DNA from 4 places in the Microbacterium sp. ZKA21 genome. Region 3 is predicted to be linked to each of the others. Evidence: predicted binding sites of a transcription regulator. Region 3 holds the regulator's gene; each other region holds the start of a gene.

Region 1 (3,121 bases), on a different contig from region 3:
GTTCATCGAGCGGCACGGACGAGGCTCGCTTCGCGACATCGAGTGGGGTCGGAAGTACTACCAGGACGATGTGCCTGTGCGCGATGCCGACGTGCTGCGGGGCCATGCCGTACGCGCGAACTATCTGTCGGCAGGGGCGACGGACGTCGCGGTCGAGTGCTCAGATGGCGGCCTGCTCGACGCATTGCGTGCGCAGTGGGATCGCACGCTCGAGCGCCGGACGTACATCACCGGCGGTCAGGGGTCCCATCACCAGGACGAGGCTTTCGGCGAGGACTGGGAGCTGCCCACCGACCGCGCCTACTCGGAGACATGCGCCGGCATCGGCTCGGTGATGTTCTCGTGGCGGCTGCTGCTGGCGACCGGAGACGCTGCGTACGGCGATCTCATCGAGCGGACGCTGTTCAACGTCGTGGCGACGTCACCCGCACCCGACGGGAAAGCGTTCTACTACGCGAACACGCTGCATCAGCGGGTGCCGGGGGTGCCGGCCGACCCCTCGGCGACGTCGTCACGCGCGTCGTCGTCGCTGCGCGCGCCGTGGTTCGAGGTGTCGTGCTGTCCGCCGAACGTCGCCCGCACCTTCGCCAGTCTGGACGCCTACGTCGCGACGGCGGATGACGACGGCGTGCAACTGCACCAGTACGCTGCGGCGCGGGTGCGCACGGCGCTGCCCGACGGACGTGTCGTCGCGTTCGACGTCGCGACGGCGTACCCGGCGGACGGGCACGTGCGGCTCACGATCGTCGAGGACGGCGAGTGGACGCTGACTCTGCGGGTGCCGGCATGGGCGGACGGGGCGACGCTGCGAGTGAATGGTGCGGAGTCGACCGTCGCTCCTGGTTCCGTCACGGTGCGCCGCGCGTTCCGCAGCGGAGATCTGGTCGAGTTGGACCTGCCCGTCGCGCCGCGCGTGACGGAACCGGACCCCCGAGTGGATGCCGTCCGCGGCTGCGTCGTCGTCGAGCGAGGGCCCGAGGTGCTCGCGCTGGAGTCGACCGACTTCGGTGCCGACGTCGTGGATGCCGTGATCGCCGGTGACCCCGTCGAGACGGACGGCGGGGTGATCGTGCCGGTGCGCGACCGCGCGACCGGTTCCGTCGTGGATGCTCCGCTGGTCGCGTACCACGACTGGGCGCAGCGCGGCCCGTCGACGATGCGGGTGTGGTTGCCGACCAGGTGAGGCTACATCTCGCGTTTTCGCTCGAGTGAACCTTCGGCGTCGTCAGAGCTCCGTTCAGCCATCGATTTCGAGTTATCCACAGAAGAAATATTCGAGACCCGAATGTCTGTGGCCGGGTGTTGAATAGTAGTTATGAACAGCACCGCGGCAGTTCTCGGAAGGGTCGTCTCCGACCTGGATGGGTCGATCGAGTCCGCGGTGCGTTCGTCCGGTCTGGACGGGATGTCGGATGCGGAGAAGCTGGAGGTTCTGCGGCTCGCGGGTGAAGCCCAGCGCCGGTTGGATGCGCTGGTGACCGAGACGGTCGCGTGCGTGGATGGGCGTCCGACGGTGTCGGGGGTGCCGACGTTCCCGGCGGTGTTCGGATGCCGGAACATGAACGAGTTGCTGCAGCGGGTGCTGCGGGTCGACGCGTCCGGGGCGTCGCGGGTGGGGAAGGCCGCAGAGGCGGTGAACCGGAATGCGGAGATCACGACCGGGGCCCGACTGCCGGCCCGGTGGCCCGGGTTGCGGGAGGCGCTGCTGGACGGGGTGGTCGGGATCGCGGGACTGTTGGCCGCGATCGATCCGATCGACCGCACGAGGGGCCGGATCGACGGACAGGACCGACTACGGGCCGATGCCGCGCTGGCGGACTGCGCCCGCGGCATCGACGACACCGTGGCAGACCCGGGCGGCGCGGATGCCGAGACCGACGCGGCCGAGGCCCGTCGGGCCGAGGCGGGTCCGGCGGCGACGCCGGATGACCTGCGCCAGTACGCGCAACTGATCGCCACCTATCTCGACCCGGACGGGTCTGCACCGTCCGAGGCGCAGGCCGCGGTGAACCGATCGCTCACGTTCGGGCGGCTCCGCGACGGCGTCTACCCGATCCGAGGCGCCCTGCTGCCCGAGGTATACGCGCAACTGAAACTCATCATCGACGCGCAGACCAACCCCAGAACCACCGGCCCCGCTGATCTGGGGGTCGCGTTCACCGACAGCGACAGCCGCACCAGCGCCGACGGCGCCGGAAGTATCGATAGTGCCGGCACCTTAGCCGGCAGCGGCAGTGCGGGCGTGGGCGCAGACATGGGCGATGCGCTGCCCGGTGGGTGCGGGTCGCCGGAGGACCCGTTCAACAGCGACCCCCGTGCCGTGATCGACTCCCGCACCAGGCCGCAGAAACAGCACGACGCCCTCGCCACAGCCCTCTCCATCGCCGCCCGCCACGACGACATGCCCAGCCTCGGCGGCGCCGCCCCGACGCTCGTGGTCCAAGTCGAAGCATCCGACTTCGCGCACGGCACCGGCTGGGCGCACATCGCCGGTGCCGACGCCCCGGTCCCCGTCTCCGTCGCCGCGCACACCGTCTGCGAGGGGATGATCCAACGCGTCCTGTTCGACGAAGGCCGCATCGTCGGGATCACGACCACCGACCGCCTCTTCAACGCCTACCAGCGGCGAGCGATCACCCTGCGCGACAAGGAATGCATCATCCCCGGCTGCCACGTCCCCGCATCTTGGTGCGAGATCCACCACGTCGAGGAACACTCCCGCGGCGGCCCCACCCACACCGACAACGGGGTACCGCTGTGCTACTGGCACCACCGCACCATCGACATCTCGGGATGGCAGATCCGCATGGTCGACGGCAAACCCCAAATCCGCGGACCCGCCTGGTGGGACCCCGAACAGAAATGGCGCACTCCCCGACCGCTCCTCCCGGAATGGGTCGGCGGCTGAGAACGGAGCTGGATGCCCGGGTGCGGTGCTCCGCACCCGAGCCGGCGGACGCAGCGGGAGGGAACGCAGACGAAGCACGTTCTCGACGCCTCGCCGTATGCAGACGAGTCCACGAACGACGCTTCCGTCGCCGACGAGTTCGTCAGTCGTATCGTCTGGTTCGTGACCGTGCCCGCCGCAGCAAGCTCGTCAGCTCGACGAGAACGCCGGCTT
Region 2 (3,121 bases), on a different contig from region 3:
TCGGCGCTCGGGCAGACTGATTCGCAAGTGCTGTCGGCGCTCGAAACGCCAGCGGCGCTCAAGTGCTTTCGATGCTGGAACGCTAAAGGTGCTCAGCGCCATCGACGCACAAGCTTTCAGGCGTCGCCGGTGTCAGGCGGCGAGGTTATAGCGGGCGGTGCCGCCGAGGCGTGGGGTGCGTTCGGGGTCGACGCTGGGTGGGGGGATGAACCAGACTTTCGCGGTCACACCGGTGCCTTCGATTCTGATTTCCCACCCGTTGTCGTGGACGCGGTGGTGGCAGTTGTCGCAGAGCAGGACCCCGCGGTCGAGGTCGGTTCGTCCTTGGTCGCGTTGCCACCAGTCGATGTGGTGGGCGCGGGTCATGGAGGGTGGGAGGGTGCATCCGGCGCAGCCGCCGTCGCGTTCGACGAGGGCGAGGCGTTGGGTGCGGGTGAAGAAGCGTTTCTCCCGGCCCCAGTCGAGGATCTCACTGTCGGTGCCGAGGACGTAGGGGATGACGCCCCCGGATGCGGCCATGCGTCGGGCGGCGCTGATGCTGATGGGCTGGTCGATGCCGTCGATGGTCGCGTATCCGGTTCCATCGGTCAGGTCGTTCACCCCGACCCGGACGATCACGGTCGCCCCGGCCAGGGCGGGGGAGTTGCTGTCGCAGCCGAGGGCGTGGGCGGCGATATCGGCGAGAGCGTCGGCCTGCAACTGTCCGATGCTGCGCCGGTCGGCGTCCGGAGCGTCCGGGTCGAGGGCGTTCGCCCGCGCGTTCAGCACCGCGGTGACATGCCCTTCGATCGCGGTTTTGATCGGCGCACCGGTGGCGACGTCGACATCGGCGTCGATGTGCAGGCGCCCCTCGCGTTCGAACATGACCAGTCTGTTCTGCGCGCGGGCTGCTTCCTCCCGGGGCAGGACTCCGTCGGGGTCGAGGTGCGCTTCGGTGTGGGTGAGGAGTTTACGGACCTCGTCCAACGACAACCCGGCCGCCTTGTCTGCCAGGGCGGCCTCTGCCTCGGCAAGCCGATCCATGTCGATCTTGAATCGGACCCGGTCGAGCAGGGCGATGATGAGCCCGGCCGCCGGGGCCCCGATCCGCCCACCGGCGAGGGCGGCTTGAACGGCCGGGTACTTCGCCGGCAGCCGCGCCCCGAGCAGGTCGCTGCGCGGTGCGGTCGCTTCCCCGACCCTCACCAACCGCGACGCCTCCCCGGAAGACCGTCCGGTGACGGTCGCGACGAACTGTCCCGCGGTGCGGAACCCCTGCTCTTTCGCCAGCGACTCCGCGCCGAGCTCGGGCCGGGACTCGTGCGCGATCCGCGCCGCGACCTCCGCCTCCAACCCATCCACCAGCCGGTGCAGCACCCCGAGTGCCGCGTTCGCGGCCACGAGTCCCGCCCGGTCCAGACCCGCCGCATCCGAAGCATCCGACCACACCGCATCGAGGCGGCTAACCGCCTCGTGCAGAGGATCCAGATGCGTCGTCGACATAACCCCAGACTACCCCGACAGCATCCAAAATGGAAGAGATGTTCGAAAGAAATATTCGAATATCTCTAGTCGACGTAGTTGCTCCCACCGGCCACAGACGCAGACCGCCTGGTATCAGCTTCAGGGCGGACTGTGCCGCGAGGGAATGCACGGTCCCCGGCAGACATGACCACGCTGATGACCACGGCGCTCGACGCCCACCGCCCGACCGCCCGCCGACGAACCCGCCACACGGCCGAGCCCCGCCAGCCCCGCCACTGCAGCCTCACCGCCCCGGCCAGACTCCGCGACAACCTCAGCGCACGGCCGGCCCCTCGCCCAATGGGCGGACCACAGCTTCACCGGCTGCACGATCCCGTGAACGCACATGACGGCGCTGATGACGCTGACACTCGATGCCCACCCTGCCTGCCGCCCGCCCGCCGCCGCATTCCTGCCACGCCAACCGCTCCCTGCCACGACATCCAAAGCCGATCCCCGCCACGGCATCGCAAGCCCGCCACGCCAGCCGGTCCCCGCGCCGCGACTCCCGAAGCCCGCCGACGGCCCCGAAGCCCGCCGACGACCCCCGAAGCCCGCGGACGACCCCCGAGAATCAGTGCGCCGTCGCGCCGGGCCGGAAGACCGCACGGACGGTGCGGAACAGGATGATGATGTCCTGCATGAGCGACCAGTTCTCGACGTAGTAGAGGTCGAGACGGATGGTCTCCTCCCACGACAGCGAGGAGCGCCCGGAGACCTGCCAGAGTCCGCTCATCCCTGGCTTGACGAGCAGGCGCCGGTGCGCGACGTCGTCGTACAGCGCCACTTCGGACGCGCGCTGCGGGCGAGGGCCGACAAGGCTCATCTCTCCGCGGAACACATTGATCAGCTGCGGCAGCTCGTCGATCGAATGCTTGCGCAGGAACCGACCGACCCGGGTGATGCGGGGGTCGTCCTCGACCTTGAACAGGGGCGAACCGCCCTTGCCCTGCAGGTCGAGCAGCGTGGCGAGCTGGTCGTCGGCGTTGGCCACCATCGACCGGAACTTGCGCATGCCGAACGTGTGCCCGCCGCGGCCGACGCGGTCCTGGTAGTAGAAGATCCGCCCCGGCCCGTCGACGCGGATCGCGATCGCGGTGATGAGGAAGACGGGCGAGAGCAGCGCGAGCATGAGCATCGAGCCGATGATGTCGAACGTGCGCTTGAGGAACCGCTTGGAGCCCTCCATCCGCGGGAAGTCGACGTGCACGAGCGGCAGGCCTGCGACCGGCGTCGTGTGCAGGCGGGGGCCGGCGATGTCGGTGAGGACCGGCGCCATGATGAGCTGGATGTCGCGGTCCGACACCGCATACCCGAGATGCCGCATCGTCAGCGGATCGAGATCGTCCGACCCGACGATGATCAGCGCATCGAAGCGGACGTCGTCCAGCAGCGTCTCGACGTTCGCGATGTCGCCGAGCACCTCGAAGCCGGCGACGACGTCCTCGGACGCGCCCTCGGTGATGACGCCGACGATCTCGTACCCGCTGCTCTTGGCCCGGCGGATCTCGCGCGCGACATGGGCCACCTTCGACGGCTCGCCGACCACCACGGCCCTGTGCAGGTACCGCCCGGCCTTCTGCCGTCGGCGCAGCCACTGACGCCACAGCCAGCGCGA
Region 3 (3,121 bases):
CCGTCGACCTGGTCCGCGGCTCCGTTCCCGCGGCCGCCGCAGGGCTTGCGGACAAGGTGCTCGTCGGCGGTGTGATCGACGGCCACAACATCTGGCGCGGCGACCTCGCAGCGGCGTTCGACCGGCTCGAAGCGCTGAAGGCGCTCGGTGCGGCAGGGATCGCGGCCTCGACCTCGACCTCGCTGCTGCATGTGCCGCATGACGTCACGGACGAGTACCAGCTCGACGGTCGTCTGGTCTCCTGGCTCGCCTTCGCCGACCAGAAGGTCGCGCAGGTGGTCACGCTGGCCCGCGGTCTCGCCGAAGGACGCGCGGCGATCCAGGACGAGCTGGACGCGGCATCCGCGGCTCTGGCGGACCGCCTGTCGGCACCAGGAGTCCGCGACGGCGGCGTGCGCGCCCGCACCCTGTCGGATGCCGACTTCTCGCGCGTCTCCTACGCGGAGCGCGAGGCGGCGCAGGAAGAGGCCCTCGGCCTCCCCGCGCTCCCGCTGACGACTATCGGTTCGTTCCCGCAGACCGGTGACATCCGCCGTGCGCGTGCGCGCTTCACGCGCGGCGAGATCACCGAGGCGGAGTACCAGGAGTTCCTGCGTGCGGAGATCGACAGCGTCGTGGCGTTGCAGGAGGACCTCGGCCTCGACGTCCTCGTGCACGGCGAGCCCGAGCGCAACGACATGGTGCAGTACTTCGCCGAGAACCTGGACGGATTCGCGGTCACGGAGAACGGCTGGGTGCAGTCGTACGGATCGCGCGCCACCCGCCCGTCGATCCTGTGGGGCGATGTGTCCCGTCCCGCGCCGATCACGGTGGACTGGTCGACCTACGCCCAGTCCCGCACGGCCAAGCACATGAAGGGCATGCTCACGGGACCCGTCACGATCCTCGCCTGGTCGTTCGTGCGCGACGACCAGCCGCTCGGCGAGACGGCCAACCAGGTCGCCCTCGCGCTGCGCGAGGAGATCACCGATCTCGAGAAGGCCGGCATCGAGATCATCCAGGTCGACGAGCCCGCGCTGCGCGAGCTGCTGCCGCTCAAGCAGGCGGACCAGGCCGCGTACCTGAAGTGGTCGGTGGACTCGTTCCGCCTCGCCACCGGCGGAGCGGTCGCGGCGACCCAGATCCACACCCACCTCTGCTACTCGGAGTTCGGCGTCGTGATCGACGCGATCCGGGCGCTGGATGCCGACGTCACGTCGATCGAGGCGGCACGCAGCCGGATGGACGTCGTGGACGACATCGTCGATTCCGGTTTCGACCACGGCATCGGGCCGGGTGTCTACGACATCCACTCGCCGCGCGTTCCCTCCACGGACGAGATCGAGGCGCTGCTGCGCCGTGCGGCGGCCGAGATCCCGAACCGTCAGCTGTGGGTCAACCCGGACTGCGGTCTGAAGACCCGCGGGTACGACGAGACGACCGAGTCGCTGCGCAACATCGTCGAGGCCACCCGCCGCGTCCGCGAGGACGTGTCAGTGGCGATCTGATCGCACCAGGACAGCAGAGCGGCCTCTCCCGATCGGGAGAGGCCGCTCTGCTGTCGAAGGGGATCAGACCGCGCGCAGCACCGCGACGACCTTGCCCAGCACGGTCGCGTCGTCGCCAGGGATCGGCTCGAACGCGGAGTTCCGCGGGAGCAGCCAGGTGTGGCCGTCACGGCGTCGGAAGGTCTTGACCGTGGCCTCGTCATCGAGCATGGCGGCGACGATCTCACCGTTCTCCGCCGTGTTCTGCGTGCGCACCACGACCCAGTCGCCGTCGCAGATGGCGGCATCGATCATCGACTCGCCGTTGACCTTGAGCATGAACAGCTCGCCCTTGCCCACGAGCTGGCGCGGCAGGGGGAAGATCTCCTCGACCTGCTGCTCTGCAGTGATCGGCACGCCGGCCGCGATCTGCCCGACGAGGGGCACGAGCGCTGCGTCGCCGACGGGGGGAGCCGTGTCCGCCGGGTTCTCGGTGCCGCTGCCCGGCAGATCGATCAGCACCTCCATGGCGCGCGTCTTGCCCGGGTCACGGCGCAGGTAGCCGCTGAGCTCGAGCTGGCCCAGCTGATGCGTGACGCTCGAGAGCGACTTCAGTCCGACGGCGTCGCCGATCTCGCGCATGCTCGGCGGATAGCCGTGCCGCGCGATCGACGTCTGGATGACTTCGAGGATCGCCATCTGCTTGGCGCTCAGGCTCTTGCGTCGACGAGTGCGCGGTGCCTCGGTGCCGGGGGCTGATGCGTCGCTCATGGCTGCTCCTTCGTTGACCGATCGGGTGTCCGGCATCGATGTCGGAGGCCCGTGGTGAGGTGTCGTTAGCGAAACCGTATCCGAGATTCCGCGTGCGGGGAAGATCTGTTCGAGCGTGTCGGAGGATTCGACGATCCGGTTTCGAAAAAGACTTGACAGTCATTCGAAATCGAAGATACATTCGGTACGTAGCTTCGCATCCCCCACTCCCGGCCGAGTGGGGAATGCGAACGCTACGCCAAAGTCTCCCGATCGGGAGAGGAAGTACGAGGAGCAGCGATCATGAGCAGCATCAGCGTCACCGCACCGTCCATCCGTCCGTCCGCGGCAGTCACCCGGCTGCGTCTGACGGCACGGGGTCGCCGCGTCCTGCTCGCCCTCGCCGCGCTTCCCCTGGCGGTCGGTCTCGCCTTCGCGGCGCTCAGCGGCGGATCCGCCTACGCCGGTGGTGAGGAAGTGACCTCGTCGTTCGAGACGGTCACCGTCATGCCCGGCGACACTCTCTGGTCGATCGCGGAGGAGATCGCGCCCGGTGCCGATCCGCGTGACGTGGTCGACGGCCTGCAGAAGCTGAACCTGCTCGAAGGCGGCACGCTGATGATCGGTGAAGAACTGGCGATCCCGGCGGCCTACGCGGGTTGAGACGCTTCGTCATATCGGCCTCGGGCGGTGGAGCCGTCTCGGTAGCATGGGGCGGGTGACCTCCCTCGATGACCTTCCTCTCCGCGATGATCTGCGCGGCCTCACCCCGTACGGCGCTCCGCAGGCGCCGCTTCCGGTCGCGCTGAACGTCAACGAGAACACGCACCCGATTCCGGATGCCGTCGCCAGTGACATCCTCGACGACATCGCGGTCGCTCTTCGCGACGTGAACCGCTACCCGG
Region 4 (3,121 bases), on a different contig from region 3:
ACATCACCGGATCGGCGGACCAGATCCATGCCGCGGACCTCACACCGCTGACCGCACTGGTCCGGCAGACCTGTCCCCGCGCCGCAGATCTCCCCGGCCAGGCCGGCAGATCTGACCCCGGGACCCGAACCCCGCGGCGCCGTCAGGTGAACATGACGCGGGGTGGGGGTTCGTCGATGTAGGTGCGTCCGGTGGGGCTGGTCCAGGCGATGACGCCGTCGGGGAGTTGGGTGACGGACCATCGATGTCGATCGGGCAGGTCGGGGTGCTTCAGGGTGTGGTGGTTGACGCAGAAGCAGCACAGGTTGCACAGTTCGGTCGCCCCGCCCTTGGCGTGGTCGTGGTTGTGATCGATCTGACACCGTCGCGCGGCGCGTTGACAGCCGGGGAACCGGCAGCGCTGGTCGCGCGCCCGAAGGTACCGTTTCATCGACGCGGACGGGGTGTACGTGTCGGTGATCGTGAGCATTCCGGCCGGGTCGAGGAACAGGCGCGTCCACAGTGGGGTGCGTGCGGCGAGGGGGCGGACGTGTTCGGGGAGCATCGGGCCGAATCCGTCCAGGTGCGCCATCTTGTCGTCGTCTCCGGCAAGGGTGGTGGCGGCGATGGTGACCTGGATGGTCGCGCGGATCGCTTCGGCGGGGGTGCCGGTGGCGCTGCCCAGTTCGCTCGCGACGAGCAGTTCGAGCATGACGTCCGCGCGGATCTGGTCGAGGGTGCGGTCGTCGTTCTCCGCCGGTCCGACCGCAGGGCGTTGGGCGATGATCTGCTTCGCGGTCTCGGTCGCCCGGTCGTAGGCGGCTTGGATGATGTACTCCGGACCGGAGAGCACGAGCTGGCCGACGCCGTCATCGAGCGGATAGGTGCGCGCCTGCCGAGACGACAACGCGGCCCGGTGCCGTTGCGCGACCGTGGCCGGCGCGATCGACGCGGCGATCGCCTTCACCAGGACCAGGGTGCGGCCCGGACTCTCGGACACCGCGACCTCCAGCGCCCGCCCCTGATACTCGGTCACCTCGACATCCGACCGGGCCGACAGGGCCGATGCGCCTTTCACGATCGCGTCGGCGTGGCGGGACGTGATCGCCCCGTCCCGCAGCGCCCGCCAGACCAGCGGGAACTCGCGCGTCAACGTGTGCGCGCGGTGCAGCATCGCATTCGCGGTCCCGGTGGAGAGGTGCGAGACCGCCGCGAGCTCGGCGACCAGCGACCGCAACGAGATGTCATGATGCGCGGATCCGAACGGATCCTCGTCGAGCAGCATGTCGAACCGTTCGGCCAGCAACCGGGCCCGCTCGGCCTCCAACGACGCAATCTGCGCGTTCACCGACTCGAACGATTCCAGCAGCGCGTCCTCGCGTGCCGTTCGATCCTCAGTGATGAATGCCATACTCCAGTTTAGAACATAGATGCGATTAAAGGCAAGGGATCGGGCCGGTTTTTCTCGAACGGATCTGAGAAGCTCGGCACGTTTCGACTCCGGCGGCCCTGCGTCCTCGCTCAAGAACGGAGGGGAAGGGGCGGCTCCGCCGTCCTCGCTCAACGGACGAGCGGGCAAGCGGGCGAGCGGGCGAAGCGCGCGAAGCGGGCGAAGGCGGCGCGCGGGCGAAACGGGCGAAGGGGGCGAGCGGGCGAAACGGGCGAGCGGGCGAAGAGGGCGAAGAGGGCGAGGACGAAGAGGGCGAAGGCGAAGAGGGCGAGGGCGAAGGGCGTTCACTCGACGAAGCAGGTCGGGCGACCCCGCCGTCCGCGCTCAGCGAACGAACGGGAAGGGACAGGTCCGCCGCCCCCGCTCGACGAACGACGGAAGGCCCTCGCTCAGCGAACGACGGAAGGTCCCTGCTCAACGGACGAGAAAGGCGGGGCGGATGCCGCAGCACCCGCCCCGCCCCTCTCGTACTGCTACTGCGCGTCGACCGTGACGACAGTGCGCACCGCGGAATCGCCGTACTGCACGACGCCGAGGTAGCGCGTGCCGGCGGCCAGACCGGACCACGACACGTCGTAGCTGGTCGGCACTCCCCGCACGGCATCCAGCGGATTCGGCGTCGCAGTGAACCCGCCCTCACCGGCTGGCTGGACCGCGGCGTAGGACATGTCCCACGTCATCGGACCGGTGGTGGAGTAGATGTTCGCGACCACGCGGTACGTGCCGGCCGTCGGTGCCGCGACCGTGACCTGTTCGTCCGCGGAACCGGTCGCCGACTGCCACACCTGGTAGTAGCGCAGGTCATCCGGGCTCACGACGCGGTACACCGTGAGGTCGAGATCGCTGCCCTCGTCATCCGACGAGTCGAGGTCGAACCGCGCGAGCGTCGAGCCCTCCGGGACGTCGACGATCCACGACACGTTCTTGCTCGCGTCGCCGGAGTTCTCGTCGCCCGAGTGACCTGCGACCGGGTTCGCCTCGTCGAGCAGCAACTGGAACGGCGTCAGACCCGACAGAGCGAGCGGCAGCTCGCCGGTCAGACCCGGCGTGACCTCCACGGTGGCGCTGCCGTCGATACCGGTGCCCGCGACCTCGGCCGGAGCGTCCGCCGTCACCGGGAACACGGCGATCGGGGATCGGACCTCGCGGTCCTCGCCCGTCCAGGTCAGGGAGCCGGTGGCCCACTGCTCGACCGGGGCGTCGACGTTGTCGACGGTGACCGTGAAGGTCGCCGTCTCGCCCGCGGCGCCGAACGTGAGCGTGGACGGCTCGACGGTGACGTCGAGACCGGCGACCTCGGCGGATGCCGTGTAAGTGCCCGCCGCGGTCGACGTGACGGTCCGCGTCACGGTCTGCTCGCTGGTCAGCGTGCCGATCGAGATCGACGCGAGGTTCAGGTCGCTGCCGTCGATCGGCTCGACGCCGTCGAACTCGGCGAGCTGCTTGCCCTCGAGGAAGGCCGCCCAGTCCGCAGGTCCGTTGAGGTACAGCATCCCTGGGTCGAAGAACCGGGTCGGCTCGACCTGTCCAGCGCCCTGCTCGAACGGGTCCGTGTTCTCCGATCCGTCGGCGAGCACGGTGTTGGACGCGGTCGTCATCATCGCGGACTTGATCTCCGACGGCGCGGCATTCGGCCGCTCCGACAGGTACAGCGCCCCGAGACCCGTGATGTGCGGGGCCGCCATGGACGTT

What was found. Region 3 encodes LexA, which represses DNA repair genes until DNA is damaged. Its sites were predicted from a motif close to TCGAACANNTGTTCGA; they were not measured.
Region 1: a site for LexA is predicted at 1,263-1,278, ahead of M2317_RS04970 (DUF222 domain-containing protein). Genes of this name have one in related genera too.
Region 2: a site for LexA is predicted at 1,513-1,528, ahead of M2317_RS06850 (DUF222 domain-containing protein). Genes of this name have one in related genera too.
Region 4: a site for LexA is predicted at 1,400-1,415, ahead of M2317_RS15360 (DUF222 domain-containing protein). Genes of this name have one in related genera too.

What each region holds. Positions count from the first base shown of each region.
Region 1 covers NZ_JBNPVV010000002.1:137,477-140,597, reverse strand. The annotation lists gene M2317_RS04975 (glycoside hydrolase family 127 protein) at 1-1,183, shown strand, start outside; gene M2317_RS04970 (DUF222 domain-containing protein) at 1,316-2,908, shown strand; gene M2317_RS04965 (family 43 glycosylhydrolase) at 3,098-3,121, opposite strand, start outside.
Region 2 covers NZ_JBNPVV010000002.1:568,223-571,343, reverse strand. The annotation lists gene M2317_RS06850 (DUF222 domain-containing protein) at 133-1,380, opposite strand; gene M2317_RS06845 (sugar transferase) at 2,078-3,121, opposite strand, start outside.
Region 3 covers NZ_JBNPVV010000004.1:325,742-328,862, forward strand. The annotation lists gene metE (5-methyltetrahydropteroyltriglutamate--homocysteine S-methyltransferase) at 1-1,487, shown strand, start outside; gene lexA (transcriptional repressor LexA) at 1,551-2,237, opposite strand; gene M2317_RS11105 (LysM peptidoglycan-binding domain-containing protein) at 2,520-2,879, shown strand; gene M2317_RS11110 (histidinol-phosphate transaminase) at 2,926-3,121, shown strand, end outside.
Region 4 covers NZ_JBNPVV010000008.1:19,724-22,844, forward strand. The annotation lists gene M2317_RS15360 (DUF222 domain-containing protein) at 143-1,390, opposite strand; gene M2317_RS15365 (S8 family peptidase) at 1,903-3,121, opposite strand, start outside.